DNA from 4 places in the Arthrobacter sp. JUb119 genome. Region 3 is predicted to be linked to each of the others. Evidence: riboswitches for the same ligand, from Rfam matches in the RefSeq annotation. Region 3 holds a riboswitch; each other region holds the start of a gene.
The links. A riboswitch is a leader RNA that binds a small molecule or an ion and turns the genes downstream of it on or off. The one in region 3 is predicted to bind thiamine pyrophosphate.

Region 1 (7,731 bases), on a different contig from region 3:
TGGTGGTTTCCGTGGTTTCCTCGGTGATCTTCCTGATGGCCATCGCGATGACCTATGCGGCCACCGGCACGGTGAACATGGCTGACCTTGCGGTGAAGCTGCCCGAGCTGGGCCAGGGCCCGCAGCTGATCTTGCATGTGCTGCTGCTGATCGCTTTCGGCATCAAGGCCGCGGTCTTCCCGCTGTCCCTGTGGCTGCCGGACTCCTACCCGACCGCACCGGCCCCGGTGACCGCCGTGTTCGCCGGGTTGCTGACCAAGGTGGGCGTCTACGCGATCGTCCGCACCGAAACCCTGCTCTTCCCGGGCGGCTCGGTCAACGCCGGACTGCTGGTGGTGGCCGCGCTGACCATGGTCATCGGTATCCTCGGTGCGCTGGCGCAGACGGACTTCAAGCGCATGCTTTCCTTCACGCTCACCAGCCACATCGGCTACCTGATCTTCGGCGTGGCCGTGGGCGGGCCGCTGGCCATCGCCGCGACCATCTACTACGTGGGCCACCACATCATCGTGCAGACTTCGCTGTTCATGGTGGCGGGACTGATCGAACGCCGTGCCGGTAGCTCGAATGTCACCCGGCTCGGCTCGCTGGCCAAGCTCTCCCCGGCATTGGCCCTGCTCTTCTTCATCCCGGCCATCAATCTGGGCGGCATCCCGCCGTTCTCCGGATTCCTGGGCAAATTCGGGCTATTGCATGCGGCCGCGCAGGATGCCGATCCGCTGACCTGGGTCGTGATCGGCGCCGGATTGCTGACCAGCCTGCTGACCTTGATGGCGATCATCCGCGTGTGGGCCCGTGTGTTCTGGCGCCGTGCCGCTGATGCCGAGGTGCCCAACCAGGACCTGGTGGCCGAAGCGACGCAGGTCGCCGACGAGACGTTGGCCGGCGGCGCGCAGAACCCCCGCTTGGGGTTGAAACTGGCCAAGCAGCTGGAAGCCGACTCCTTGCCGTGGGGCATGCGCTACGCCACCGGTTCGCTGGTGCTTGCGGGCATCGCCCTGACCGTCTTTGCCGGGCCGATCTTCGAATTCTGCCAGCGGGTGGCTGCGGAACTGATCGCCCGCGAACCGTATATCAGCTCGATCTTGCCATTCTGATTGGAGGGATGATGCCGAACAAGAACTTTGAACCGCGTGACCAGCGCATTGACGATGCGCTGGATACCTCCGGTGTGCGCCACCGCGCGACACTCAAGCAGGAATGGCCGCTGCTTCTGCTGCTGCTCTTTGTCTGGGGTGCTCTCTGGCAGGACTTCTCCCTGGGGAACATGGTCTTCGGCGTGATCATCGCGCTGCTGATCGTGAACCTGTTCCCGCTGCCGCCGGTGGTCCTTTCGGGCCGGATCAATGCCTGGTACTGCCTGAAGCTGTTCATCTGGTTCCTCGGACAGGTCTTCGCCGCCAGCGTCCATGTGGCCTGGCTGGCGCTGGTCCGCGGGAAGCGCACCCGCAGCGCGGTCATTGCGGTCCCGCTGCGCACCGACTCGGACCTGATCGTGATGACCGTGGGACACGTGCTCACGCTGATCCCGGGCTCCTTCGTGATCGACGTGGACCGCAGCTCGTCGACGCTGTACCTGCACTACATCGACATCGAGTCGCCTGCGGACGTGGAGAAGGCGCGTGCCGGCATCCGGGACATCGAACGCCGGCTGATCATGGCTATTGGCAGCCGAGACGAGTACGAAGCGATCAAGAGCGAATGCGGACCGAACTTTGATGCGAGGAAGGGGTAACATGCTGGATATCGTCATTTGGATCTGCGGCATCATGCTCGGGCTCGGTGCTGTCGCCTGCCTGGTCCGTGTTGCCAAGGGGCCGTCAATCCTTGACCGGGTGCTGGCCCTGGACGTGATGCTGCTGATCATCTCCGCCGCGCTGTGCCTGGAAATGGTGCTGCACAAGCACACCGACTACTTGCTGTTCGTCGTGGCCGCCTGCATGCTCGGGTTCATCGGTTCGGTGACCGTCTCGCGCTTCGTTTCGGATCAGAGGAACGCCTAATGGAAATCTTCCTCGATGTCCTCGTTGCCGTCCTGCTGATCCTTGGCTGCCTGATGTCATTGATCGCAGGTATCGGCTTGCTGACCTTCCCGGACATGCTCACCCGCATGCATGCAGCGACCAAACCGCAGGTACTCGGCTTCCTGCTGATTTTCGCTGGACTGGCCATTTACCTGCGCAGCTGGGCTGTGGTCCCGGTACTCGTGCTGGCCTGGGGAATGCAGCTATTGACCGCACCGGTTTCGGCCCACATGATTGGCCGTTCCGGCTACCGGACCAAGCACGCTGCCAAGGAAACCCTGTTCTCCGATGAGCTGAGCCACGTGGTCAACAAGGTCAACGGAACACCGCCGACCGGAACCACCCCGGTTTCCAAGACCGGATCGCCAGACGAACAAGATTGAGAAAAAGCGGGAGCCGCCCCTCTGGGCGGCTCCCGCTTTTGGCTCAACGCCGAAGCTTACTTGGTGAACTTGGCAACAACCTTGTTGGCGCTGCGGTCAGCCACCGTCTGCAGGATTGCTGCGACCAGGGCCGAAACGACTGCGAAGCCTAAGGCACGGCGGAAAGAAGCTTCCGCTGCTTCCTCAGTGCCCTTGCGTGGTGCTTTGCTGCCGGTTGCCTTCAACCAAAGGAAATCAACCAGCTTGCCGCCGAGCATGCCAGCGCCAACGGTGATACCGGTAGTGGCAAGTTTCTGCACTTTATCCATTTTTTCCTCGCGATCAAGCTCTTGACATATCGTTCCTCTGCCCAGCATACCTGCGGTATGGTGGGGGAGCAGTAATTATTCCGACAGGGGAGCGTCAGACTTTTAAAAAGTCGCAAGACGCTGAGAGTGCGATAGATCGCAGACCCTCGAACCTGCCCCGGCTAGTACCGGCGAAGGAAGTCGAGCATCTCGGATGCGGATAGGCGCGGCAGTATGCCCTCATTCCGTCCATCTCCCCTCCTTTCCACAGGAGGACCAGCAATGAACGAAACAGTTTCGAAGCAGCGGACCGGCTGGCGTGTAGTTGATATCGTCGTCGCCTCGGTGATCGCCGTCGCTTCAGGGGTCATTTTCTGGGCGTGGAGTGCCGGCTATGGCCTGTTCTCGCTCGCCTTTGCAGCTTTCCCGCCAGCCACCGCGTTGCTCACCGGCATGTGGCTCTTCCCGGCGGTGCTCGGCGCACTGATCATCCGCAAGCCAGGCGCCGCAATCTACTGCGAGCTGCTGGCCGCTGTGGTTGAAGCGCTGCTCGGCTCGCACTACGGCTTGACCGTACTGATCTCCGGCCTGGTCCAGGGCCTGGGTGCAGAGCTGGTCTTCGCAGCATTCCGCTACCGCAAGTGGAACCTGGGCGTGGCGCTGCTGGCAGGCTTGTTCGCCGGCTTGTTCGCCGGCATTTCCGAGGCCTACATCCTGGCCTACTATGTTGAGTACACCGCCGGAATGAAGATCTTCCACGTGATCGCCACCGGCATTTCCGGCGTAGTCGTCGCAGGGCTTCTGTCCTGGTTGGCCACGCGCGGACTGGCGAAGACCGGTGCATTGAGCGCCCTGCCGAGCCGGCGTGCGCACCTGGAAAGCGCAAAATGAGTTCCTTTGCCAATTCCGGCGCAGCCTCGCTGACCCAGCGCGGTGCCGCCATCACCGCAACGGGGTTCGGCTGGCAGCACTCCGAGAGGCAGAATCCTGCCATCTCGGGACTGGACCTTGTGATCCACGCCGGTGAGAAGGTGCTGCTGGTCGGTCCATCGGGCGCCGGCAAGTCAACCTTGCTGCACGCGATGGCCGGGTTGCTGGAAGCGGATGAGGACGATCAGGTCGCTGGCCGGCTGCTCATAGATGGCAGCGATGCCTTCATCCGGAGCCACCCGGTGGGCTTGATGCAGCAAGACCCGGAAACCCAGGTAGTGCAAAGCAGGGTCGCCGATGATGTGGCCTTTGGCGCCGAGAATCTCGGAATGGATCCCGAACTGATCCGCCAGCGGATCCCCGAAGTGCTGGACGCTGTGGGTCTGGGTGCGCTGTCCTTCGAGCACCGCACCCAGCAACTTTCCGGCGGACAGAAACAGCGGTTGGCCTTGGCCGGCATTCTGGCCATGGAACCCAGCGTCATGCTGCTCGATGAACCGACTGCCAATGTGGACCCGCAGAGCATTGAGCTCTTGCGCGATGCGGTGCTGAACGCCGCCCGGCTTTCCGGTGCCACGCTGGTCGTCGTGGAACACCGGATTGAAGCCTGGGCGCAGCATGTGGACCGGGTTATCGTGCTGCAGCCCGGTGGGGGAGTCGCGCACGATCTGGACCCGCAGCAGCTGTACACCGATGAAACGGTGCGCGAGGAGCTGGCTGCTGCCGGGCTGTGGATTCCAGGCTACTTCCCGCAGGTGGCTCGGGCAACGAACGGTGCCGGTGCCATGCTGCTGGAAGCGCAGCAGCTGGTATCCGCCCGCACCGCCACGGCACCGCGCACCCAAGCGGTGGACGTGAATGTGCAAGCGGGCACCGCGACGGTGATTCGCGGTGAGAATGGCGCTGGAAAGTCGACGCTGGCCTTGACCTTGGGCGGATTGCTCGTCCCGGCCGACGGCGGGTTGGCGGCCACCGCGCAACTGGCCGACGGTCTGGGCAACTCCCCGTTTGCCTGGAAGGCCGGTGCATTGATTGGGCGGATCGGTTCGGTGTTCCAGGAACCCGAACACCAATTCGTGACCCAGAGCGTTCGGGAAGAGCTGGCTTTCGCTCCCAGCCGCGCGCAGGCCAGCAGCGCCGATGCGCCGAAATACGAGCCGGCCCAGGTCCAAGCGCGCGTGGACGCGTTGCTGGAACGCTTGGGCCTGGCGCATTTGGCAGACGCGAACCCGTTCACTCTCTCCGGGGGCGAGAAGCGGCGCTTGTCCGTGGCCACTGTTCTGGCCGCATCCCCCCAGGTGCTGATCCTCGACGAACCGACCTTCGGGCAGGATGCGAATACGTGGAGGGAACTGGCCGGGCTGCTGGTTGAGGAATTGCAGCAGGGCACCGCGATCATTGCTGTGACCCACGACGATCACTTTGCCTCGGTGCTCAAAGCAAGGGACCTGGTGCTCACTGCCGGCACCCCGGAAGCTGGTACCCCGCGACAGGGGCCGGTGCTTGATGCGCCGGTAGGGCATAGCTGGTTGGCGAAGATCAATCCGCTGGCCAAGCTCGGTGCGGTGGCTGCGGCAACACTGCCGTTGATCACCACCTTGGATTGGGTTTCGGCGCTGGTGGTGATCGTGGCGACCGTGGTGTTCTTCCCCCTGGCAGGGCTGAGTCCGCTGAAATTCCTCAAGCGCGCGTGGCCACTGCTGATTGCCGGAATCCTTGCGGCGTGGGGCATCGCCTTGGTGGGCCAGGATAGCGGCATGGTCTACGCCCAATTCGGCGCCTTCAGCATCACCGAGGGATCGGTGGCCGGGGGCATTGCCACCGGACTGCGCGCTTTCGCGCTGGCCATCCCGTGCATCTTGCTGCTGGCCACCACGAATCCAAGCGATTTGGGCGGGGCGCTGTCTCAGCAGCTGAAGGTACCCCACCGGTTTGTGCTCGGGGCCTTGGCCGGCATGCGATTGCTCGGGTTGATGGTGGAAGAATTCACCACGCTCACGCTGGCCCGGCGCGCTCGCGGTGTCGGGAACTTCGGCACCGTGGGCCAACGCATCAAGGCAACCCTCGGCCAGGTGCTGGCCTTGCTGGTGCAAGCGATTCGCCGCGCCGGACGGTTGGCCACCACGATGGAGGCCAAGGGGTTTGGCACGGCCAAGCGTACATGGATTCGCACGGCCACCTTCACCTGGCGTGATGGCATGGTGCTGGCCACGGGGATCCTGTTTGGCACGGCCGCAATGGCTGCGGCCGTGCTGGCAGGGACCTACAACTTGGTGTGGTCCTAGCGGATTGCTTCGCTCAGGGCGCTGAGCTCTTCATGGAGCTCAGCGTCCAGGCGCAACGGCTTGGCATCGATGGTGCGCACCGGGGTCAGCAGGCGGATGGAGGAAACCAGCCACACGCCATCGGCCTGGTACAGGTCTTCCGGGCGCAACGGGCCGTAGCCCAGCTCCCAGCCATCCTGGGCCGCGGCGTCGAAAATGGCGCTTTGCGTGGTGCCTGGCAGGATGCCGGTTTCAAGCATCGGGGTCAGCAGCCGCTTGGTCTCGCCATCGCGCTGGGCTACCAGCACGGTCGAGGTCGGAGCTTCCAGGATGATCCCGTCGGCGGAGGTGAAAATGACATCATGGGCGCCGTGCTTGTGCGCGTAGCGCAGGGCGGCCATGTTGATCGAATAGGAAAGGGTCTTGGCGCCCATCATGAGCCATGGCGCACGTTCGGCCAGCTTCGAGTCGTAGCCGCGATCCAGCATCAGGACATCCACACCGGTTTCACGCTGTTCCCTGCCCAAGGCCGGGGCAGGGGTCACGGTGACCCAGCAAATGGCAGGATCATTGTCGTGCTCGCCGCGCGCGGCGACCAGCTTGACCACCGCTTCTTCAGCGCCGCCGGTGGCATCGAAATCGGCCACAGCGGTATCTACCGCGGCAAACCAGCTGCGCGCATCGGGAATGGCCAAGTCGGCAACTTCAGCCGAGGTCGCCAAGCGTGCCAGGTGCGCTTCGAATTTGCGTACGGCCTGGTTGGTGTAGAGCATCGATTCAAAGATGCCATCACCTCGCGTCACTCCCTGTGCTGTGACCAGAAGTTGCGGTGCAGTGATGTCTGCAAGACGACCAGCCGGATAGGCCGGATCCAAGAATACAAGTGAGCTCATAAAGACAGATTATCGAACCCCAGCGTCTTCTGCGCGATTTCTGCAGGCGGAGATTCAGACAAGTCCGGCAATGTTCGATAAGCTAAGCGAAGGATTTTGGCCTGTACATCGCAGATCAGAGGCCGATAATGCCGAATTCGCGGGGTGTAGCCAAGGGGGTGCCCGAGTGTGGCCAAGTAATGAAGTCTTCTTGCAGATTGGCGGCGTTCTCTGGAGCGTGCTGGTCGCAATAGAGCTAGCGGTTCGCTACTTCATGATCGGCATCGTTCCGGGCAACCGGCGCCCCACCACCGCCATGGCATGGCTATTGGCTATCTTCTTCCTGCCCGTTGTGGGACTTGTCGCATACTGGCTTTTCGCCAATCCGCACCTGTCGCGCCGCCGCTTGGAAAAGCAGCGGCGTGCGCACGATGAAATCATGAAGGCCACGAGCCACATGCAGCTGCCCGAAGAATTCCATTCCCAGGAGGAATGGGTCGAATCGGCAGTCATGCTCAACCGCAATCTTGGTGCCATGCCGCTGGAAGGCGGCAACCAGGTAGAGGTCATTTCCGATTACCGGGCTTCGCTCGATGCCATGCGCAAGGAAATCGATAACGCCACCCGCTATGTGCACATCCAGTTCTACATCATGGGCGATGACCCGGATTATGTTGGACCGGTACTCGATGCGCTGGAAGCGGCCGCGGAGCGCGGCGTGCACGTCCGGTTGCTCTTCGACCACCTGGGAACCTTGCGCGTCAAGGGCTACAAGGATTTCAAGAAGCGGCTGAAGAAATCCGGTATCAACTGGCGCCCGATGCTGCCCATCGACCTGATCGGCCGTCGTTGGCGCCGCCCGGATCTGCGCAACCACCGCAAGATCCTCGTTGTTGATGGCGAGGTGGCCTTCACCGGAAGCCAGAACCTGATTGAACCCGGCTACAAGCGCGAGTCCTCGCATAAGGTGG
Region 2 (7,731 bases), on a different contig from region 3:
AATCACCGACCGGTTCGGGCAACGGAGTGGAAGTAAACAGACCCATGATTTGAGCGTACGTCACTGGGACTATTTTTCATCGTTTAATTCGCCAGAGGATTCAATATGTATCAAATAGTTGATACATTGATTTCCATGAACCAGTTCTCGGCGAGCGCCATATCCATCGCTTTCGTTGCCGCAATCATCTGCGTTTGGTTGCGTTCGGTGGCGCACAGGCGTGGAACACCAGCTATCGACCGGGCCCGATCCCACTCGTTCTGGTGCGCATTGATCGCATTCTTTGCTTCAACCTCATGGGATTTGTCTGAGACCTGGCGCGTTTCAATGACCGAGCCCAATTCAGGTTCGGCTCTCGCTGAAGCACTCACTCCGGGGATCTGGGTTCTTCTGGTTTACCTCATCGGCTTGTTCACTTGGCCCAAGGAACTCCAGCCAGTGCGCACCGCTTCATTAGAGGCCCGCAGCCTGACAACTCCGTTTCCCAAGGCCCTAGGGGCTTTCGTTGGGCTTTTGCTGCTGATCGCGGTCGGCTCCCTGTGGCCGGCGTCCAAAGTCGAAGGGCTCGTTGGCGTTCCGGCCTCGGAATTCACGACCTTTGATTTTGACGGCATCTATTCATACACGTCGGAGGGTCCGTATGATGGGCGGTTGCCGGGCACACAGATGCTCCCGGTATTCATCGTGGCCCTGGCAGGGATCATCGTGGCCGCGGCTGTGATTACCGTAGTTATCCTGAAAAAACCTGCCTTGGCCGGCATCTCGGTCGAAGACAACCAAGCGTTGCGCACGGTCTGGCTCAACCGCTTGATGCGCAATATCGGCATCGTCTTGCTGGCCTTCACCGTGTCGGTGGTCAATTACTCGCAGGCTAATTCGCCGGATGGACAGTACGAGTTCGTTAGCTATGGCGCCCTTGCGGTAGCCCTCACGTTGCTCTTCTGGGGACCGCGCTCTACATTCTCAGCTCAATCCACCACCAGGGAACGGACCGCCTTCTCGCGTTTGCGTGATCAACTATTCACCTTGCAATACGTCACTGCAGCACTCACCTTGCTCAGCGTTGCAATCGGCTGGTCATTCTTGCCACTGGATGACGAGCTCCAGATGCCTACCAATGAGCGAACTACGTGGATCTTAATGATCTTTGCCGGTGCGGCTTTGAGCTATGCCGTTCTCAATGCGCTTTATCTCAGCTACGTCAGCACGGTGGCCCGGCAGGCGTCTGCAGCACCCAAGTACCACGCGCCCCTGCCCTTGTGGTCCTACATCGCCGCTGGCTTGCTGTTTGCCACCAGCACCTATTTTCTGCTCGATCCGCCGCTGGACTATTTGTGGGGCTTCGTGCCTCCAGGCAAGACAATGGTTGCAGGCTTGATCCTGCTGTTGCTGGCAACCCATCTTGGATTCGTCTGGTTCTCCCGCCGGGCAATTATTCCCTGGGCTGTCTCGTCGGCCGAAGAAATCTGGTACCGCAAGGTCCTGGAACTGCGTTCAATGCGTGTTAACACCAGTGCAGTGGTAGCCATGCTGCTCATTGGCTACGGATTCCCGGCCGGGCTGGGACTCTTTGCATTGCTCATCTTCGTTGTCCCAGCAGTCATTTTCCTAGAGCGCCCCGGTAGCGCCTTCGTGCGGGAACATCAGCCGGCAGCTACTTCATGAGCACGCAGATCAGTGTTGACCTCCAAGCAGCTACCCCGCCCTATGAGCAGATCCGCTCGCAGATTGCTTCACTGATCTCCTTGGGAGATCTGCCCTCGGGGAGCAAGCTGCCTACTGTGCGTGCGCTGGCCACGGACCTCGGCGTCGCTGCCGGTACAGTGGCGCGCGCCTACAAGGAGCTGGAAGCCGAAGAGCTGATCACCTCCCGGCGCCGTGCCGGCACAGTGGTCAACGAGCGGCCGCAGCCGGTGGATACCAGTGAAGATCTCCTGGCCGCCGTGGATCACCTCTGGGCGTTGGCGGCCGCGCAGAAGGTGGATGCGGCCACGCTCAAGGCCTTGGTGGCGCGGCGCGAGCGTAAGTAACTTGTCCTCGGAACCGGTTGTGCGTACGCTCTATGGCAGTGACACGGGGTGTCGGATCAACCGACTGAGATAAGACCCGTAGAACCTGATCTAGTTCACGCTAGCGGAGGGATGTCGCATGGCTTTGCATGCAGTTGCCCAAAAATACCGGCAACAATCACCTTTGGTTTTTTGCCTGACCAATACCGTCGTATCCAATTTCACCGCCAATGTCCTGCTGGCATCCGGGGCTTCCCCGGCCATGACGGATCTGCCCGGAGAGGCCGGCCCATTCGCACAGGCAGCTTCAGCCGTATTGGTGAATTTGGGAACTCCAAGCACTGAACAGCTGACCGCCATGGAAGAAGCTGTGCAGTCGGCGAGCGCTGCAGGCACCCCCTGGGTCCTGGATCCAGTGGCAGTGGGAGCGCTTCCGGTGCGCACGGAGTTTGCCCGGCGCATTGTCCGGCAACGCCCGACCCTGATTCGCGGCAACGCCTCGGAAATCCTGGCCCTGGCCGGCCGGCAATCTGCTTCGCGCGGTGTCGATGCCTTGGATGAGGTTTCTGCCGCCTTGGCGGCGGGACGCGAACTGGCCACGGAAAACGACTGCGTAGTGGCCATTTCCGGCCAGGCTGACGCCATCATCGACGCCACGCGTACCGTCTTGGTGCAAACCAACGGAATTGGCTTGACCCAGATGACAGGTGGCGGCTGCGCCTTGGGCGCGGTCTGCGCCGGAATGGTTGCGGTCCACGATGACCCGTTCGAGGCCACCATCGCAGCCCACGGTTTCTATGGCCTGGCCGCGGAAAAGGCCCTGGCTGGCAGCTCCGGTCCGGGCAGCTTCGCAGTTGCCTTCCTTGATGCGCTGTCGGCTGCCGATCCCGGGGAACTGAAAACTTTGAAGTACGAGGAATTGAACCATGCATAATTACGGCGCTTATCTAGTAGCCAACACTGCCAGCTGCACCCCACGCAGCACCCTGGAAGTTATCGAGGGCGCCGTCGCCGGAGGGATCGGGTGGATCCAGCTGCGCGCCAAGGATGAAAGCGCCCGGGAATTCTTCGAGCTGGCCTGCGCGGCTGCCAAGCTCACCGAGGGCAAAGCCCAGTTGCTGATCAATGACCGCATTGACGTCTACCTCGCGGCACGGGCTGCTGGCGCAGCAGTGAACGGCATCCATATCGGGCAAAAAGATGTGCCGGTACAGCTGGCTCGCCAGATCATTGGCGAGGGCATCATCGGCTTGAGTGCTTCCAGCGATGAGCAATTGGCCCAGGCGAACAAGGACGCCTCGGTGATCGACTACCTCGGTGTAGGAGCCATCCGCGCCACTCCGACGAAAAAAGACCATCCTGTTCCCCTGGGGCTGGACGGCTTTGCGCGAGCCGCTGCCTTGGCCAAGCTGCCCTGCGTAGCGATCGGCGCAATTACCCAAGACGATGCCGCCGCGATCCGCGCCGGCGGCGGCGCAGGCCTGGCCGTGGTCCGCGCCATCTGCAACGCCGAAGATCCGCAACTTGCCAGCGCGCAGCTGGTCGCAGCCTGGGAGGCCTCGAAATGAACATCCTATCCATCGCAGGCTCCGATCCTTCCGGCGGCGCCGGAATCCAAGCGGATCTGAAGGCCATTGCCGCCAACGGCGGCTACGGAATGTGCGTGATCACCGCTTTGACTGTGCAAAACACCCATGGGGTATCCGGAGTTCAGGCGATCAGTGGCGATTTCGTCCTCGCGCAACTCGAAGCCGTGAGCACAGATATCCGCATCGATGCGATCAAGATCGGGATGCTGGCCAACGCCGAGGTGATCCGCGCAGTCACCCGCTGGCTGGAAACTGTTGACGCCCCCGTCGTGCTGGACCCGGTCATGGTGGCGACCAGCGGGGATCGCCTGCTCGACGACGAATCCGCCCTTGATTCGCTGCTGGATCGCGCCACGGTGATTACCCCGAACCTGCTGGAGCTGGCCAGCTTGCTGCGCGAGCCTGTGGCCCCTTTCTGGGACGAAGCCCTGCGCCAGGCCCAGCGGCTGGCTGCCAAGCACGACACGCTGGTGCTGGCCAAGGGCGGGCACCTGGCCGGGGCAGATTGCCCCGATGCCCTGGTGTCGGCGGGCGGGGTGCAACTGGAGCTGCACGGCCCGCGCCATGCCACCAGGAACACCCACGGCACCGGCTGCACCCTTTCCAGCACTCTGGCTACCCGCTTCGCTGCCACTGGAGATTGGATCGCCGCGTTGGAGCAGTCCAAGTCCTACCTCTCCAAGGCCATCGCAGCGGCCGACCAATTGCAGGTGGGCAGCGGCCACGGCCCGGTCAACCACTTCATCGACTTCTTCGGCACGGCAGATCCCATGGGCGACTGGTGGCAGAAGATCCAGCCGATCCGCGAGGAAATCGACCAGCTGGATTTCATCACCCGGCTATCCGAGGGCACCTTGGACCGGGATGACTTCCACTACTACATCGCCCAGGATGCGCTGTATCTGCTGCGCTATGCCAAGGTGCTTTCGCTGGCCAGCTCGATGGCGCCGGATCTCGGTGCCCAGCGTTTCTGGTCGCGTGGCGCCAACGGCATCCTCGATGGCGAGCTGCAGCTGCACGGCAGCTACCTGGACGAGTTCGCTGATACGCCCAGCGCCACCACGCTGAACTACACCAACCACCTGGCCGCCAGCCAGGAGAGCTACGGGGAGCTGATTGCCGCGATCCTGCCTTGCTACTGGCTGTACCAGGACATCGGCAAGCGGTTGTCGGCAGCCAACCATGCCGAGCATCCTTATCGGCAATGGCTGGAAACCTATGCATCCGAGGAATTCGATTCCGCCACCGAGCAGGCCATCGAAATGGTCCGCCAGGCGTTCGAGCAGGCAGATCCGCAGCTGCGGGCCCGCATGGAGGCCGCTTTCATCCGCTCGGCGGAACATGAGCGCTCTTTCTTCGCGCAGGCGCACGAGAACCGAGTAGACTTCTCTACGGCCTAAAACCCGCAGGGCCCGGGAAGAGGAATCATGAGTTGGAGCATTCACGGCAACGGCAGGACCATCACCCCAGGTGAGGTAGTTGCCCCGGATGAGCGGCTGCATTGGCCGCAGACCGTTTCCATCGGAGCCCAGCACATCCTGGCGATGTTCGGCGCCAGCATCCTGGTGCCAACCATCACCGGCTTCCCGGTCACCACGACCTTGCTCTTCACCGGCCTGGCCACCGTCATCTTCTTGCTGATGACCAGGAACAAGGTGCCCAGCTACCTCGGCTCGTCCTTTGCGATGATTGCTCCGGTGCTCTCGACCACCCAGTCGCACAGCATGTCCGGCGCGCTGGGCGGTATCGTGATGACCGGGGCCTTGCTGTTCGTTGTCGGGCTGATCGTGCAGAAGACCGGCACCGGCTGGATCCACGCCCTGATGCCGCCGGTGGTCATGGGCACCATCGTGGCGCTCATCGGCCTGAATTTGGCCAGCGCAACGCTGGTTCCCATGACCGAGTTCCCGCTGACCACTTTCCTCACGGTGATCTTTACCGTGGTCGCGACCGTTGCGTTCAAGGGCCTGCTGGGCCGGCTGTCGATCCTCATGGGACTTCTTTGCGGCTACCTTGTTGCACTGGCCCAGGGGCAGGTGAGCTTCAAGGCGGTTGCTGCCGCGGAGTGGATCGGACTGCCAGAATTCCACACCCCGACCTTCCACTTCGACACTGCGCTGATGTTCCTGCCTGCGGTGTTCGTGCTGATCGCCGAGAACATCGGCCATGTGCGCACCGTGGGCGTGATGACCAATCGCGACCTGTCGAAGTTCAACGGCCGTGCGCTGATGGCCGATGGCGCTGCCAGCGTGCTCGCCGGTTTCGGCGGCGGTTCGGCCACGACCACCTATGCCGAGAACATCGGCGTGATGGCCGCTTCGCGCGTGTACTCGACCGCGGCCTATTGGATCGCTGCGATTGTGGCCGTGGCCCTGGCCTTCCTGCCGAAGTTCGGCGCATTGATCGGCACCATTCCAGAAGGCGTGATTGGCGGCTTGGGCATCGTGCTCTACGGCATGATCGGCATCGTCGGCGCGCGCCTGTGGATCGAGGCGAAGGTCGATTTCGGCAACCCGATCAACTTGATGACCGCCGGCACCGGCCTGATCATCGCCATTGCAGTGACCAAGGAAATCGCCTTCGGCCAGCTCCAGCTGGGCGGCATCGCCCTGGGCTCGATCGCCACCTTGGTGGTCTTCCACCTGATGAGTATCGTCGCCAAGATGCGCGGCAACGATTTGGCGGACTCGCAGAAGCCTGCGGATAGCTAGCAAATAAATTCCCCGCAGGCCGGCATCGCGAGAACTCGCAATGCCGGCCTGCTTTTTTGCCAAGAATTCGGAAGCTGGCCAGTCATGAAGCGGCGACGCGCACTGGGCCTCCCCCGGTCTTGAAGTAAGGACTCCTTCCAATTTGTGATCGATCTCCCATAAAAAATCGGGAAATCGGGATTCTGCGGCTCTCGAATCCGATAGCATGGCTCATTGTGACTGCGACTACATCAGACGGAAAACTCTCCGCGCGACTCATCTTCATCGCCCTCGGGGCGGCATTGGGTGGGTTCGTTTTCGGATATGACTCATCAATCGTTAACGGCACCGTGGACGCTGTCGAGCACGAATTCGGGCTCAACGCGGTAACCATCGGATTCACCGTTTCCTGCGCCCTGCTCGGCGCAGCAGTGGGAGCCTGGATAGCCGGTGTGGTCTCCGAACGCGTGGGACGCGTGCGCACCATGCTCTTCGCCTCCATCCTCCTGGCAGCATCAGCCATCGGCTGCGGCCTGTGCTTCGGCGTAACCGACCTGATCATCTGGCGCATTGTCGGCGGCATCGGCGTGGGCTTCGCCTCGGTGATCGCCCCTGCCTACATTGCCGAGGTCTCCCCGGCCGCGCATCGCGGACGCCTGGGCACCATGCAGCAGATGGCCATCGTGCTGGGCATCTTCGTGGCCTTCCTGGTCAGCGCGCTGCTGGTCTTCGTCATGGGCTCGGCGGATGCCGTCGGCTTGTTCGGCCTGACGGCCTGGCGCTGGATGTACCTGTCGCTGCTGGTTCCAGCAGTGCTCTACGGCCTGCTCTCGCTGCGCCTGCCCGAATCTCCCCGCTACCTGGTCGAGCGCGGCCGCTTCGTTGAAGCAGCTACCGTGCTGACCCGCGATATGGGCATGAACGCCGGCACGGATACCGAAAAGAAGATCGAAGAGATCCGCTCCACCGTGCACATCGAGCGCCGCCAGGTCTTCAAGGACCTGCTGGGCCGCTTCGGCTTCCACCCGCTGGTGTGGGTCGGCATCCTGCTCTCGGTCTTCCAGCAGTTCGTCGGCATCAACGTGATCTTCTACTACTCCACGACGCTGTGGAAGTCCGTCGGCTTTGCCGAATCGGATTCCTTCACGATTTCGCTGATCACCTCGGCGACCAACGTGCTGGCAACGATCGTGGCGGTGCTTCTGATCGACGTGCTGGGACGCAAGCTGCTGCTCACCATCGGCTCAGCCATCATGACCGTGTCGCTGGGCATGATGGCGGTAGCGTTCGCGCAGTCGGTCACCATCGACGGCGCCGTGTCGCTGCCGGGCAGCTGGGGCATCGTCGCCCTGGTCTCGGCCAACCTGTTCGTGGTCGGCTTCGGCGCCACCTGGGGTCCGGCCGTATGGGTATTGCTCGGCGAGATCTTCCCGAACTCGATCC
Region 3 (7,731 bases):
TCCACGGTGATGATCTGGACGTTCCGGTTCTGCTCGTGGGCCATCCGCCGCACCGAATCCACTTTCAGGCGCCCTGCATCCTGTTGCCGGTGCATGGTTTGTCGTTGCAGATTGGACAGCTCGACGGTGTCATCGTCGATGACCCCGAGGGTGCCGATTCCCGCAGCGACCAGGTAGCTGGCAATGGGACTGCCCAGGCCCCCGGCTCCGATAACCAGCACCTTGGCGTTGGCGATGCGGCGTTGCCCTTCTTCTCCCACCCCGGGCAGGGACAAGTGCCGGGAGTAGCGCGCCAGCTCTTCCGGTTCCAGCTGCGCGCCGGGTGCTACCAGGGCTTCCCGGCTCACGAGAAGTCACCGACCAGGGTTTGCATCATGCCTTCGGCCGGCGAGGAGGCCAGTGCGGTATCGCGGCGCGGGATCCGGCCAGCGAGCCGCGCGGCGCGCCCGGCACGCACAGCATCCTTCATGGCCCTGGCCATGAGCGGCGCGTTGTGCGCCCGGGTCACCGCGCTGGCCAGCAGCACCGCGTCGCAGCCGAGCTCCATGGCCAGGGCCGCATCCGAGGCGGTGCCCACCCCGGCGTCAAGGATCACCGGTACCTGCGCGCGGGAGACGATGGTGGAAATATTGTGCGGATTCAGGATCCCCAGGCCCGAGCCGATCGGCGCTCCGGCCGGCATGATTGCCGCAACCCCGGCGTCCTGCAGGCGTTGGGCAAGTGCCGGATCATCATTGGTATAGGCGAAGACCTGGAACCCGTCGGCCACTAGTTGCTCGGTGGCCGCATGCAGTTCCAGCGGGTCCGGCAGCAGCGTGTGCTCATCGGCAATGACTTCGAGCTTGATCCAATTGGTTTCCAGAGCTTCACGGGCCAGGTGCGCGGTGAGGATCGCATCGCGGGCGGTGAAGCATCCAGCGGTGTTGGGCAGCGCAATCACGTTGTTGCGCTGCAGCAGTTCATACACGTTGCCTGCGCCGGCCGCCGAAAAGTGGCGGATGGCCACGGTGGTCAGCTCCGTTCCGGAGGCCTGCAGGGCGCTTTCCAGGGTGGTCAGCGAACTCGCTCCCCCGGTGCCGAGGATCAAGCGCGAGGACAAGGTGCGTCCGGCGATCTGGAATGGGTCGCTGTGGATGTCCAGCTCGGTGATGTTGCGCGTTTCCATGCCTAGCCTCCCTGGGCCGCGGTAACGAGTTCAATGCTGTGCCCTTCGGCCAGCAGGTAGCTATTCCAGGCGCTGCGTGGAACGACAGCGCCATTGACGGCGGCGGCAACTCCGAGCTTGCTGCCGTCAGCGGCCACCGAGTTGGCGTCCAGTTCCTTGCCGATTTGCGTGCTGATGAATTCGCGAAGGGTGGTTCCTTCGTCCAGGTTCAGTTGCCGTGAATTGAAATTAATGCCGATGCTTGTCATGGTTGCTGCTCCGTTCGGTGAGCGGTCTAGGTTGCGTTGGCAAAGCGGTGGGGATCCACAGCCTGGTGCAAGGGGTGGGATTGGTGGCCGTGGGCGAGATCCGCAGTGAGCGTTGCGCCCAGCGGAGCCAGCAGCACGCCGTGCCGGGAGTACCCGGTGCAGAGCAGCAGCCCTGGATCAAGGCGTCCAAGCAGCGGCCGGTCATCTGGCGTGGCGGGACGTGCCCGGGCCGTTGCCTCGTTCAGCGTGCAGTCGCTGATGCCGGGGACCAGCTTTCTCGCGTTGTCCAGCAGCAGGTGCATCGCGCCAATGTTCACCGCTTGTTGCCGGTCTTCACGGACGCTGGCGCCAAGGACGAGGCTGCCGTCCCTTCTCGGCACCAGATACACCTGTTCCCGGTGCACGAGGCCGCGGATGGTGCGGGTGATGAGCGGCGGGCCTGCTGGTCCCTGGATCCGGAGGATGTCCCCGTAGACCGGGCGCAGCGGAAGTTCGTTCAAGCCATCGAGGGTGCCAAGACCGGTGGCCACGATGGTCTGCTCCGCTTCGAGGATTCGGCCCGATGCGGTCCGCACAGCGGTGGTCCGCTTCCCGTCGGTCACCAGTGCCTGCGCCCGTTCCTCGACCAGGTGCGGACGCAGATGCTCCAACAGGATCTTGACGATGGATCGAGGGTCGACCTGGTGGTCATCTTGGCACAGGACCGCGCCAGCAATATTGGCGGCCAAGGCTGGTTCGAGCTTGCGGGCTTGGCTGGGCAGCAGCTTTTGCGCTGACAGGCCGAGGGATATCTGCAGTTCGGCCAGCTCGTGCAGGGCTTCGCGGTCCGCAGGCTCTGCGGCGACAACGAGCGTGGAGTTCTGCAAGTAGTCCGGGCGTTGCCCGGTGGCCGATGCGATGCGCTCGATGAACTGCGGATAGGCGGCATTCGAGGCGGCAAGCAGCTGGTGCAACGGGCCATTGCCCCAGACCGTTTCAGCTGCCGGGGCCAGCATTCCTGCTGCCGCGTAGCTTGCACCTTGGCCGGGTGCCGGATCGATGAGGGTGACGGTGTGTGCGCGTGATTCCAGCTCGAACGCGACGGCCAGGCCGATTATCCCGGCGCCAACAATGTTGACATGCACAAGGGCACGCTTCCTTCCTACGGCGGCATGACCCGCATCAGGTGTAGCGGTCGGCTCGGTGCCCTCTCAGCCTGGTCGATTCAGGCTCCCGCGGATTACAGCGATTATAAGCATGATGCAGCTCATAAAGTCGAACTTCATTGAAAGCAGTTCCGTCATCTTCTGTGATGTACTTGCTGACATGGCATTCCATGACTTCCCTATCGTGCTTCCCCAAGGTTCTGCGCTATCCAGCACCATCATCTCGTTGGAGCAAGAACTCTTGGAATCCAGCCAACGCCATAGCCAGGAGCAATTGCAGCGGCGCTTGCATCCTCGGTTCGCCGAGGTGGGAGCCAGCGGGCGAGTCTATGATCGCGAGGCCATCATTGCCCAGCTGGCCCGGGAGCCGGCACGGGATGCCGGGGCGTTGAAAGTCGAAAGCCCGGTGGCTCTCCAGCTTTCAGACCAGCTGGTGCTGCTGCGCTGGAAGCTGCTCGCCGGTTCCCCCAGCGAACGCAGTTCACTGTGGATCCATGAGCAGGGCCGCTGGCAGCTGCTCTTCCACCAGGGCACGGCCGCCGCTCATCCGCAGCCATCTGCAGGACCGGAGGAAGCCGTGCATGCCGACGGTGAATTCGCGGTGCGCCGGCTGCGCCTTTCGGATGCCGAAGCGGTCTACGAGGCATTTTCCTCGAACCCCGACATGTTGCGCCAAGGCGACGCCGATTCCCCGCAAAAGGCTGAGTCGTATGTTCGCGCACTGCTGGAGGCCGGGGAACGCCAGCAGGCGTTGGCCGTCGCATATCGGGATCGGCTGGTGGGACTGGTGTGCGGTACGGTAGACCCGGCCAATCGGAACGCGTGGATTTGGTATTGGATGAACCAGAATTACCGGGGCCGGTCGCTGGCCACCCGCGCCGTGGCAACCTTGGTGGATTACCTGTTCGACGAGCTGGGACTGTACCGCTTGGAGCTGGGATTGCGGGCAAATAATCCCGGGTCGAAGCATGTGGCAGAAAGCAACGGCTTCCTGCACGAAGGTATCGAACGGGGCAAATTCCTGGTTGCCGGAGAACGCATCGATGTGCACACCTACGCACGGTTGCGTACCGATGGCGGCTCTGCGGTCATGCCCTTGCCGTGGGGCACGCAGCAGTAGCTTGGCGGGCATCAAAAAAGTCGCGGAATCCGGTCTTGGATTCCGCGACTTCTTATCTGTCCCTCAGGTTTTGTGATGCGTGGTTAGATGCCTGGGCTCGATGCCGGTGGCGTCGAGTCCGGGCCATTGGTGGTCTGTTGGGCCTCCATCTTTTTCAGCGTGCGGGCCGCAGCATCACGACCGCCGAGGCCAAAGGCCAGAGCCGCTGCCAATGCTGCGCCAATGACGATTGCGCCGAAGGCCATGTTGATGATCGAATCGGCGATACCCATGTACTTCAGGCCCATCGCCACGAACAGCGCAATTGCCGTGTAGCGGATGATCTTCGAAGCAGTAGTGTCACCCAAGAAGCGGCCAATGACGTTGGCGATGACGAAACCTGCGGCGATAATTGCTGCGCCGAAGAGGATCTTGCCGCCCAAGGCCAGGATCTCATTGAGGATATTGGTGATCGCTGGGAAGTTCAGCATCTGGGCCGCCATCACACCGAAGAACAGCACGATAGCAATCTTGACGATGCCAGCGATGATTCCCGAAGCGCTCTTGCCCTCGGGAACTACGCCCCACTGGGCAACAACAGTGTCGGTACCCACGCCGTGGAGGGTGGATTCAAGTAGCTGCCCGACGAACTTGGCAATCAGGATACCCACGGCCAAGAGCGCCAAGGCCATGATGACCTGCGGGATTGCGGTGAAGACCAGCTGCAGCATCTGCTGGGCAGGTACCGAAATTGCCGCGATGCCCAGAACCTGCAGGGCTGAAATTGCGACGACTAGCAGGATCAAGGCGAAGACGATGTTGGCAATGATGTCAACGATCTTCGCTTGGGATTCGCGAGACTGAACTTCATCTACTGGTTCGTTGCCTGGGGTGACCTTGCGGACCAGTCCGCTAAAATCGACAGTTCCCAAACCGGTCCTCAGCAGCTGGCGAACAATATTCGCGATGACGTAGCCAATGAAGAAGATGAAGCCCGCACCGATGAGGTTGGGGATGAAGGCCATGACGCCGCCGAGCATGCCCTGCACCGGCGATAGCACTTCGGATAGAGCGAAGACTTGCAGGATTGCCACGAGGCCGAAGAGCCAGACAATCAACCCCGCGACCTTGCCCAGGGATTGGCCTATTTGTTCTCCGTCATTGCCCTGCTTTTGCAGGAACTTCACCCTGTTCACCAGTTTGGCGGCAGCCCAACGAACTATGCGTGCAACTAGCCACGTAATGATGAGGATGATTAGCGCGATGCCAACCTTTTGTAGCATCGACGCCCAGTCGATATTGCCTAAAACGTTCTCAGACTGCATTGCTGCTCCTTCAACGTAGGGACAATCCGACCCTACGATGAAGGTTCTCCGCTGACTAGGGCAAAGACCCATGCTCCCAGCTTGAATCATTGGACTTTCACAGCTCGAATTGCGAAAAGCTGACTATATCCCGATGGATTCAACGAATTCCGAACAATAAGGCCCTACCGACAACCGATCCACGCAATATTAGAAAGTTCGCGGCTGCGTCCAAACCCGTGAATTGCCATGGAAGCTATTGCGGATTCAGCCATTGATCTTTATCAATCCGGGAATTACCGGAAGTCCCGCTACCTAGTTGATGACTTCGCTCCGCACGGAAGCACCCAGTTCAACGGTGCGGGAGACGGTGCAGTATTTGTCATGCGAAAGCTTGACGATGCGCTCCACCATGCTGGCTGCCTTGCGGCCTTCCTCGGTGTCGGGGAACTTCAAATCGAAACCAAGATGAATGTCCTCCATCCGGCTCGCCGAGTTCTCAGAGACCTTGTAGCCGCCCGCTTTGACTTCGAATTTCTCAGGCTCGCTTCTCCTGGTGGTCGCCACATCAACATCAATTGCGGAACACCCTGCGATGGCAGCAAGCAGCAACTCCACCGGGGTTAGCAACCCTTCGCCCTGGCCGAATTCTAGGCTGGCTCCCGATTCGAGGCTGGTGGCCTTGTACTTGCGTGCCTCGACGCGTTCGATGCTGACTTCACGGATCTCACGGCTATTTTCACTCATGAAACTATCGTGCCACGATCCAGGCTGAAGACTACACGTGGCGCAATACGACTCGTTGCGGCGACGATGCAGTTTCCCCGGGCACAGGCACGAATCCGCAGTCGCCAAAGAACGCAATGGCAGGCTGGCGCTGGCAATCGAGATGAACGCTGATCCCGGGAATGCTGGCGATGATTTCATCCAGCAGGATGCGGCCCACACCCTTCTGGCGATCAGTGTGCCTCACCCAGAGCAGTTCGATGCGTGTACTGCTCCATGCCGCAAAGCCAACAATGCGTCGACCATGCTGGGCAATCCTGACTGAGACCGATTGGCTATAGACAGCTTCCAGGGCGACGGCCACCGCATCAATATCAGCAGCCGAGAGGAAGTCTCCCCGGCGTTCCACCGAACTGCGCCAAATGTCGAGCAGGTCAGGCACTTCATCTACGCTCGACAGCTCGCGCAGCAGGAGAGTCTCTTCCATGCCATATTCCTTCATGCTCAAGCGAATCCGTACTTGCTGATTCGAAATGTAGCCGGGTGCCAGCGATTCCTCAAGTTTTCATGGATCGTTGCGGCACACCAGCATGCGGTTTTTCCCCGGCTTAAGCCGGCTCGTTCATGCGGCCCGTGCGGTGGGCCCAGTCCCGCAATTCGGCCGCGGCCTGCTCGGGCTGCTCAAGGTGCACGTTATGCCCTGCAGAATCAAGCACGCGGATCCTCATCGAGGGGTACCGGCGCGATAGCTGCTCGGGATCCCGGTATCCGGTGATGTGGTCTTGTTTCCCGCACAGGATGGTTACCGGAATATCCAGCTGGCGTTTACGCTCCACGGGCAGAGGATCCAGGAAGTAGCGCTTGGATAGCTTGGCCATAGAGCGCAAGTTCGCGCAGTCCAGCCCGGGCAGCACCCACTGCGCGAAGCTCTGCCACGCCTGCTGCGATTGCACCACGGCAATATCGGAGAATTGCTGTGCTTGGCGGGGATCTATCCGGGCCAACAGCCCGGGATCCTCTACGACTACCTGCGCTTCGGGCACAGTGCGCCGCGAGGCATCGGGAAAGACCACTGGGGCCAGGAGGAATAGTCCTTGGGTCTGGCCGGGAAACCTGTCGGCCATCTCCTGGCAGAGCAAGGCGCCAAGAGAGTTGCCCAGCAGTGCGAACGGCCCCTCTCCCGCGGTTTGCCTGATCAGTTCCTCCAACCAGTTTGCAAGTTCTGGCAGTCCCCCGGGGTTCCCTAGCGGTGGACAGGTTCCGAAGCCGGGCAAGTCGACGTAGTGCAAGTCGAAGATCTGCGCGTTGGCCAGCTCTGCTTCCAGCGGCTTGAGGATACGGTGGTCTACCCCGTTGCCATGCACCATGAACAACGGGATCCTGCTCTTTGGCGCTACTCGCATTTCACCGTGCTCTTCTCCTGTGCCTCGCGCTGGCTCGCAGCGTAGCTGATCATCCATTGGCCAGCTACGTAGGTGAGCATAATCCAGAATCCCATTCCGGGGACATCGATATCCGCAAATGAGCGCAGTGCGATCAAGGAATCAGAGAGGAAGAATATTGCGCCGCCGAAGCCTGCGATCGGACCCAGCCCGGTACTGAGGATGGCCATCATCATCAATGCCAAGCCATAGATGATCACCGGGGCGAGCAGCACTCCCGCACCGGGTGAGCAGAGGACCAGCAGCAGGGCAAATGCGGCAAGATAAGGAAGCGGCATCCACCAATGGCGCAGTATCGAAGATTTCCAGTATCTTGCCAGAGCGGCGATGTAGAAGAACTGCGCAACCAGGAATGCGCTAACCATGGCCAGGAATGCAGAATCGCCGTCCATGAACCGGGGCAAGGTGTCACCGACCCAGGAGAAGAAAAGGGCTATGAGCACCAGCCGGATCAGTGTGCCACGCGGCGAGGTGGTGAGGGCGAGAACCGTTCCTGCCAACAGCGGCATCAGCAGGATCTGCGTGGCGTCCGCCAGCAGCCCCGAAGGCCAGAACAGTTGTGCCAGCAAATGGGTGGCAGTTGCGAGCAGGAGCGCCAGAGC
Region 4 (7,731 bases), 190 kb from region 3:
CCCATGGGCGAAGCTTGCGACATACAAGAAGTGCGGCTGCTCCAGGTACTTGCGCATGCCTTCCGGGGCTTCGCCGGTCTTGTGGAAATGATGCATGAACTTCGAATGATCCAGCCGGTGGCAGCGTTCGCACTGGGTTCCGGTACGCAGCGCTTTGTTCTTCGGGCAAGGCAAGGTGTTGCGAGAGCCATCGCTGTTCATCGTGATGTAGCCCAGGCAGAATTTCAGTTCGCCGATGCGCAAGCTTAGGGAACGGTTGGCTTCCAGGTATTCGGTGCTCCATTTTTCCGCTTGCCTAAGCCGGAGCATGGGGGCGCGTTCATGCTCTGAGAAGCTGATGCCGTGGCAGAGCTGCCGGTGGTCGCTGGCGAATTCCATCGATGCCTTCCTCGAAGTTACCTCTTCAACGATAGTTCACCGGACATGGCTAGCTCCTGCAAGGCAGGTTGGCCGGCGCCTGCAGCCCGAAAGTTTGCTGGACGAATTCCCGATTCGTTCTGGCCTAATTCCTAGGAGAAGCCCTTAGGCTGGAACTGCACCGGAACCGTACCGCGGGCCGGGCCATAATCTGCTGAGGTGATCCAGGATTTCTGTCCCATTTGATGACAAGACTCGTGCAGTGGCCATCGCAGCTGCCGAGACCGCCCCTTCGCCGGCCGAGCTGCAGCGATTGACGCAGGCTTTCCGCCATGATTTCCAGCGTTTCATGATGGAGTACCAGTTTGCGGTGGACGAGGTGCTGACCAAGGTCTCGATCTTGCGTGAAGAGTTCTTGTATTTGCACAATTACAATCCAATTGAGCACGTCACTTCCCGGGTGAAAACTCCGGAGAGCATCATGCGCAAGGTCTCCCGCCGGAACATCTCCCCGTCCCTGCCGGCCATTCGCGAGAACATCAGCGACATTGCCGGCGTGCGCATTACCTGCAGTTTCGTCAAGGACATCTACAAGGTTCTGAACACGCTAACCTCGCAGAATGACCTGAAGGTCCTCCAAATCAAGGACTACATCAAGAACCCGAAGCCCAACGGCTATAAAAGTGTCCATGCGATCGTGCAGATCCCGGTCTACTTATCCGATGGCCCGGTCGATGTCGTGGTGGAGCTGCAGATCCGTACCATTGCCCAGGATTTCTGGGCAAGCCTGGAACATAAGATCTTCTACAAGTACGAGGGCGAAGTTCCAGAACATCTAGTGCAAGAGCTTGCCGACGCGGCGGCCATGGCGACGAAACTCGACATGCAGATGCAGCGCTTGCATACCGAAGTCCACGGCCATGATGCCAATCAGGCACCGAGCCAAGAGGCGGATTTCGATACGACAGCGATCCAGGGGCTGCTGTCGCTGGCTCAGCAAGCCAAGGACGGGAACCAGGAGAAGGACTTGGATCACTAGCCGTTCATGCCCTCGAAGGACAATGCTGCTTCGGGGCCGGAAACCAAAAAAGATCCTCGGCCGAGGCCGAGGATCTTTGATTTGGTAGCGGCGCCGGGACTCGATCCCGGGACCTCACGATTATGAGTCGTGCGCTCTAACCAGCTGAGCTACGCCGCCACAAGTGAGAAGCAATCCAGTAGAAGCCAAGAATGCTTCTCACTCAGAGCCCCCTGCCGGAATCGATCCGGCGACCTCGTTCTTACCAAGAACGCGCTCTACCACTGAGCTAAGGGGGCAACGAGTAAATACTCTACACGGATTTCCCGGCAAAGAAAAATCGGCGGATCACCCCGGAAAAGACCAGGAGAATTCTGTAAAACCACTAGTCAATGACTATTTATCCTCTTACTCGCTACCCCGGGGACGAAGGGTGGGACAAAAAGTGCCCTGGTGACGATGCTCACGAGAGTGCTCCTCGCGGTCAATCGCGGATTTGCCATGACGCGCAGGATAGAATCCCGCGGATCATCCCCGGTGGCCAAGCATCGAATTACCCCGCTTGGAACTTCGGAACGCTGACACCTTTTCCCACTCCAGAACCCCTGACCGAGCGGCACTTGGGCAACACCCGATCCACCTAGGCGCCCAGGCACGGCTCCGGTGCCCGGCAGCTGGATCCCGGGCCGTGAACCGGGGTGCTGGAAACCGCCAGGAAGGCAACAGCTCCTTGCCGCCCATTCCGGTCTTGAGTAGGAATATTGTGACCTCAGCAACAAATTCCCGACGGATTTTGCAAACCTCAAAAACCTGTGTAAAGTATTTACCTGTTGCCCCCTTAGCTCAGTGGTAGAGCGCGTTCTTGGTAAGAACGAGGTCGCCGGATCGATTCCGGCAGGGGGCTCGAAATAAGAGAGGCAATCTGGTTCCAGATTGCCTCTCTTTTCGTTTATCCCGCAGATGCCGTGTAGCCACTGCGAGCATGGCCCAAGGCGCACCCCAAGCTGCAGCACCGGCTATCGGCCGCGTCTTGCGCCCCGGATTCCAGGTGCCCCCGGCAAGAGTCTCCGGCCAATGAAAAGCATCCTGGCCCGCCACAGCCGGCCCTTCCCACTTCCTTGATGTCAGGCCCTGACCACTGGGTTTGCGTTTTCTCCTCGCAAGCGTGCTAAGTTGTTCGCGACCACACGGGTGCCCTGGCAAGGGCTGAGATCGGGCTATCGCCGTCCGCGACCGTTGAACCTGTCCGGGTAATGCCGGCGAAGGAAGTGAGTTTCCCCAGTGGAACAAATTGAACAGCACCCTGCCCACACCCTTGCCTACCGTGAATCTGCGGGAATTTCTGTTCCCGTCACGCAGATCCAATTGGCAGACTCCCCCAATGGACAGCCCAACGAGCCGCTGGCGGTATATCGCACCAGCGGACCGGGAAGCGAGCCCACCCAAGGCCTGCAACCCTTCCGCGAGCGGTGGATCCTGGAACGCGGGGACGTGGAAACCTATGCAGGCCGCGAACGCAACCTGCACGACGACGGACGCTCAGCGGTCCGCCGCGGCACGGCCAGCGCGGAATGGGCCGGACGCTCAGCCCCGCCACTGCGGGCCGTTGGCGGAGCCCGCGTGACGCAGATGCACTATGCGCGTGCCGGGATCATCACCCCGGAAATGCGCTATGTGGCCCTGCGCGAGGAATGCGATGTCGAGCTGGTGCGCAGCGAGCTCGCGGCCGGGCGAGCCATCATCCCGGCGAACATCAACCACCCGGAATCCGAGCCGATGATCATCGGCAAGGCGTTCCTGGTCAAGATCAATGCGAATATCGGCAACTCGGCGGTGACCAGCTCCATCGCAGAAGAAGTCTCCAAGCTCCAGTGGGCGGCCAAATGGGGCGCGGACACGGTAATGGACCTGTCCACCGGAGATGACATCCACACCACCCGCGAGTGGATCATCCGCAACTCCCCGGTCCCCATCGGCACCGTGCCGATCTACCAGGCGTTGGAGAAGGTCAACGGCGAAGCCAACGAACTGACCTGGGAGATCTTCCGCGACACCGTCATTGAGCAGTGCGAGCAGGGCGTGGACTACATGACCATCCACGCCGGGGTGCTGCTGCGCTACATCCCGCTGACCGCCAACCGGGTCACCGGCATGGTCTCGCGTGGCGGGTCCATCATGGCCGGCTGGTGCTTGGCGCACCACCAGGAGAATTTCCTCTACACCCACTTCGATCAGCTGTGCGAGATCTTCGCGCAGTACGACGTGGCCTTCTCGCTGGGCGACGGGCTGCGCCCGGGCTCCATCGCAGATGCGAACGACGCCGCCCAGTTCGCCGAGCTGGACACCCTGGCCGAGCTGACCAAGCGCGCCTGGAAGTACGATGTGCAGGTGATGGTCGAAGGCCCGGGGCATATCCCGTTCCATCTGGTGCGCGAGAATGTGGAACGCCAGCAGCAGCTGTGCGACGGGGCGCCGTTCTATACCCTGGGCCCGCTGGTCACCGACATCGCCCCGGGCTACGACCACATCACCAGCGCCATTGGCGCCACGGAGATCGCACGGTACGGGACCGCGATGCTCTGCTACGTCACCCCCAAGGAGCATCTGGGACTGCCCAACCGGGATGATGTGAAGACCGGGGTGATCACCTACAAGATCGCTGCGCACGCCGCCGATCTGGCCAAGGGCCACCCGGGTGCCACAGCGCGGGATGATGCGCTGAGCAAGGCGCGCTTCGAATTCCGCTGGAATGACCAGTTCGCGTTGTCCCTTGACCCGGTCACCGCACAGGAATTCCATGATGAGACCTTGCCGGCCGAGCCGGCCAAGACCGCCCACTTCTGCTCCATGTGCGGGCCGAAGTTCTGCTCCATGCGCATCTCCCAGGATATCCGCGACGAGTACGGCTCGGCCGAGGCGCAAGCCGCATTGGCCGGGATGGCGCAGAAAAGCAAGCAGTTCCTGGAAAGCGGCGGCACGGTCTATCTCGGGGACGGGATCCCGGTGGGAACTCCTGCTCCGTAAATAGCCTGCGGCGCACGAAAAACGCCCTTGGGGCAAGCTTTCGGCTTGCCCCAAGGGCGTTATTCAATGCTGTTCAGCTGCGTGCGACTGGCTTAGTAGTCGCGACGTCCACCGCTGCGGCCCGAGTCGCTGAAGCGATCCTTGCCGCCGCGTCCGCCGCCGCCGAAGCCGCCACGTCCGCCGCCGCGTCCGCCACCGAAACCGCCACGGCCGCCACTGCGTCCGCCGCCGAAGCCACCACCACGGCCGCCACGGAAGCCACCGCGGTCGCCTTCGTCGTCACGGCGCGGGCTGCGGCCATTGTCGAGCTCGAGCTCGATGGCTTCGCCGCCGATGCGGGTCTTGGACAGTGCACGCCACTGGTCCTTGCTCAGCTCTGCTGGCAGCTCGACCAGGGTGTGGTCTGAACGGATCTCGATGCCGCCGATTTCCGAAGAATCGAAGCCGCCCTCGTTGGCCAGTGCGCCAACGATCGAGCCCGGCTGCACGCGGTTGCGTCGGCCTACGGCCAGACGGTACATGGCGTTGCCTTCGGCAGCGGTCTTGCGGGCACGTGGACCGCGATCGCCACGGTCACCGCGTTCGCTACGCTCGCCGCGCTCTGGGCGATCCATGCGTGCCTTCTTCGAAGGGGACATGACTGGTTCGGTCATCAGCAGCGGGCGGCCGCCCTGGGCCATCAGAGCCAGTGCAGCTGCGATTTCCAGCTGGTCCAGGTCTTCGTGCTCGGAAGCGAACTTCTCCACGATTTCGCGGAAGGTGGTCAGGTCCTGGCCGCTGATGGTCTTGTCGATGCGATCGGTGAACTTCTGGATACGACGGTCATTGACCGAATCCAGCGAAGGCAGCTGCATCTGGGTCACCGGCTGGCGGGTAGCCTTCTCGATGGCACGCAGCAAGTACTTCTCGCGCGGGGTCATGAACAGGATCGCGTCGCCCGAGCGGCCAGCACGGCCGGTACGGCCAATGCGGTGCACGTAGGACTCGGTGTCATGCGGGATGTCGAAGTTGATAACGTGCGAAATACGCTCAACGTCCAAGCCACGAGCTGCCACGTCGGTAGCAACCAGGATATCGATCTTGCCCGAGCGCAGGTTTTCCACGGTGCGCTCACGCTGCTGCTGAGGGATGTCGCCGTTGATGGCAGCCGCGGTGAAGCCGCGGGCCTTCAGCTTGTCGGCCAGGTCCTCGGTAGCCATCTTGGTGCGGACGAAGGTGATAACGCCTTCGAACGACTCGGATTCCAGGATGCGGGTCATGGCGTCCAGCTTGTGGGCGCCCATGACCTGCAGGTAGCGCTGGGTGATGTTGGTGCCGGTGGACTGCTTGGACTTCACGGCAACTTCCTGCGGGTTGCGCAGGTATTCCGAAGCGATGCGGCGGATGGTGCGTGGCATGGTTGCCGAGAACAGGGCAACCTGCTTGTCCTCCGGGGTAGCTTCCAAGATCTTGTCGACCTCTTCGGCGAAGCCCATGCGCAGCATTTCGTCGGCCTCATCAAGGACAACGTACTGCAGGTTCGACAGGTCCAAGGAACCCTTGTTGATGTGGTCGATAACGCGACCTGGGGTACCAACGACTACCTGGGCGCCACGGCGCAAGCCGTTGAGCTGCGGGCCGTATGGCGAGCCGCCGTACACTGGCAGAACGGTGAAGTTCGGCAGGTACTTGGCGTAGGAAGTGAAGGCTTCGGCGACCTGGAGGGCCAGCTCGCGGGTTGGAGCCAGAACCAGGATCTGCGGGGTCTTGGCTGGACCATTGGTGTCAGCCAGCTCTGCCATGCGGGACAGGGCAGGAAGCGCGAAAGCAGCGGTCTTGCCGGTACCGGTCTGGGCCAGGCCGACAACGTCGCGGCCTTCGAGAAGCAGTGGAATGGTCGCTGCCTGGATTGGCGATGGCTTTTCGTAGCCAAGGTCGGCAAGCGATGCAAGCACGCGGGCATCCAGGCCAAGTTCGGAGAAGAGCACGGTTGGCTCTTCCGGGGTCTGGTTGTCGTCGGTGTTTACGGGCATGTCAGAAGACACGAAGAATTACCTCATTCGTTAGGGGATAGGCCTTGGCCGTCCCCAAAGAAACGACGTATAGGCTGCACAGTCAGATACAAGTCACGCTCATCAAGCGCTCCCCTATGACATAAAGACCCGCACACACTTTGCGGAAAATACAACACGAGAAGGCTCCGGCCTCAAAAATTGGGCTGGATGCGAGAGGGATACCCTGATGTTCGCGAACACTTAATGCTAGCTTGAACAGGCCACTATTGTCAGTGTCGAGAGCGTGTGAGATCGGGCACCGCACCAAAGCACGTAGGGTTGAGAACGTGAAGAAACCACTTTTTCCGCGACGTCCAGATGAGCCCACCCCAGGCGGATTGTTCATCGCCCAAATGCTATGGCTCCTAGCCGGAGTGCTTTTTCTCGGCTTCGGAGGCTTCCTGGCTTACGAGCATATCCAGGATTCCGCGCTGGATTTCGGAGCCATTGCGCTGATGATCTTTTTCGCCGCTGCCGGCCTTGCCTGCTGTGTGCTGGGTTACCGCTTATTCACCGGGGACCGGGCCGCGCGCGCCCAGCTGTCCTGGTTGGGCCTGATTACCGCGCTGCCGCTGTTGCTGCGATTCGGCCGCTATTCGCTGTTGGCGGCCATCATCATGTTCAGCGTGGCCTTGATGTGGATGCCAGCGAGCAACAGGTATTTCAAGATCGTGGATCCCAAACCGGCCAAGCGCCGCCGGTAGCCGATCCGGAACTTCGTTCAAAGCACCAAGGACCTGGGTTCCGTTGCCCTTTGCGGGCAGCGGAACCCAGGTCCTTTGCGCTTGGTTCTTACAGGTTGGCGAAGGCCTTATCCAGGTCTTCAATCAAATCCGCAGGGTCCTCGATGCCAACGGACAGGCGCAACAGGTTCACCGGAACCGCCAGCTCGGTACCCTTCACTGAAGCGTGGGTCATCTCCGACGGGTAGTTCATCAGCGATTCGATGCCGCCCAGGGATTCTGCCAGGGTGAATAGCTTGGTGCTCTCGGCAATCTTGCGGGCCGCTGATTCTCCGCCCTTGAACTGGACGGACACCATGCCGCCGAAGCCGGACATCTGCTTCTTGGCAATCTCGTGGCCCGGGTGGTCTTCGAAGCCCGGGTAGAGCACGCGCTCGACTTCGCTGCGCTCACGCAGCCACCCGGCAACCTGTGCGGCGTTCTCCGAGTGGGCGCGCATGCGAACGCCCAGGGTCTTCAGGCCGCGGGTGGTCAAGAAGGCGTCCATCGGGCCCGAGACGGCGCCCACAGCGAACTGGATGAAGCCGATCTTTTCTGCCAGCTGCGCATCCTTGAC

Region 1: it holds a riboswitch for thiamine pyrophosphate, as region 3 does, so the genes downstream of both, M2368_RS16570 (ECF transporter S component) here and thiO (glycine oxidase ThiO) in region 3, are expected to answer to the same signal.
Region 2: it holds a riboswitch for thiamine pyrophosphate, as region 3 does, so the genes downstream of both, thiM (hydroxyethylthiazole kinase) here and thiO (glycine oxidase ThiO) in region 3, are expected to answer to the same signal.
Region 4: it holds a riboswitch for thiamine pyrophosphate, as region 3 does, so the genes downstream of both, thiC (phosphomethylpyrimidine synthase ThiC) here and thiO (glycine oxidase ThiO) in region 3, are expected to answer to the same signal.

Annotation. Positions count from the first base shown of each region.
Region 1 covers NZ_JANUFE010000007.1:114,834-122,564, forward strand. The annotation lists gene M2368_RS16545 (Na+/H+ antiporter subunit D) at 1-1,097, shown strand, start outside; gene M2368_RS16550 (Na+/H+ antiporter subunit E) at 1,106-1,735, shown strand; gene M2368_RS16555 (MrpF/PhaF family protein) at 1,737-2,003, shown strand; gene mnhG (monovalent cation/H(+) antiporter subunit G) at 2,003-2,407, shown strand; gene M2368_RS16565 (DUF4235 domain-containing protein) at 2,464-2,706, opposite strand; TPP riboswitch at 2,791-2,911, shown strand; gene M2368_RS16570 (ECF transporter S component) at 2,977-3,585, shown strand; gene M2368_RS16575 (ATP-binding cassette domain-containing protein) at 3,582-5,909, shown strand; gene M2368_RS16580 (aminodeoxychorismate lyase) at 5,906-6,781, opposite strand; gene cls (cardiolipin synthase) at 6,948-7,731, shown strand, end outside.
Region 2 covers NZ_JANUFE010000005.1:313,553-321,283, reverse strand. The annotation lists gene M2368_RS14725 (aldehyde dehydrogenase family protein) at 1-46, opposite strand, end outside; gene M2368_RS14720 (hypothetical protein) at 111-341, opposite strand; gene M2368_RS14715 (hypothetical protein) at 328-1,665, shown strand; gene M2368_RS14710 (GntR family transcriptional regulator) at 1,662-2,030, shown strand; TPP riboswitch at 2,065-2,159, shown strand; gene thiM (hydroxyethylthiazole kinase) at 2,149-2,943, shown strand; gene thiE (thiamine phosphate synthase) at 2,936-3,577, shown strand; gene thiD (bifunctional hydroxymethylpyrimidine kinase/phosphomethylpyrimidine kinase) at 3,574-4,998, shown strand; gene M2368_RS14690 (uracil-xanthine permease family protein) at 5,026-6,309, shown strand; gene M2368_RS14685 (sugar porter family MFS transporter) at 6,525-7,731, shown strand, end outside.
Region 3 covers NZ_JANUFE010000001.1:274,388-282,118, reverse strand. The annotation lists gene moeB (molybdopterin-synthase adenylyltransferase MoeB) at 1-347, opposite strand, end outside; gene M2368_RS01425 (thiazole synthase) at 344-1,165, opposite strand; gene thiS (sulfur carrier protein ThiS) at 1,168-1,413, opposite strand; gene thiO (glycine oxidase ThiO) at 1,440-2,537, opposite strand; TPP riboswitch at 2,535-2,639, opposite strand; gene M2368_RS01410 (GNAT family N-acetyltransferase) at 2,719-3,678, shown strand; gene M2368_RS01405 (mechanosensitive ion channel) at 3,762-4,982, opposite strand; gene M2368_RS01400 (OsmC family protein) at 5,277-5,708, opposite strand; gene M2368_RS01395 (GNAT family N-acetyltransferase) at 5,740-6,174, opposite strand; gene M2368_RS01390 (alpha/beta fold hydrolase) at 6,296-7,090, opposite strand; gene M2368_RS01385 (lysoplasmalogenase) at 7,081-7,731, opposite strand, start outside.
Region 4 covers NZ_JANUFE010000001.1:86,539-94,269, reverse strand. The annotation lists gene M2368_RS00465 (DUF2797 domain-containing protein) at 1-378, opposite strand, end outside; gene M2368_RS00460 (GTP pyrophosphokinase) at 620-1,396, shown strand; tRNA gene M2368_RS00455 (tRNA-Met) at 1,479-1,555, opposite strand; tRNA gene M2368_RS00450 (tRNA-Thr) at 1,603-1,674, opposite strand; tRNA gene M2368_RS00445 (tRNA-Thr) at 2,208-2,279, shown strand; TPP riboswitch at 2,553-2,660, shown strand; gene thiC (phosphomethylpyrimidine synthase ThiC) at 2,657-4,399, shown strand; gene M2368_RS00435 (DEAD/DEAH box helicase) at 4,492-6,411, opposite strand; gene M2368_RS00430 (hypothetical protein) at 6,720-7,136, shown strand; gene M2368_RS00425 (cystathionine gamma-synthase) at 7,225-7,731, opposite strand, start outside.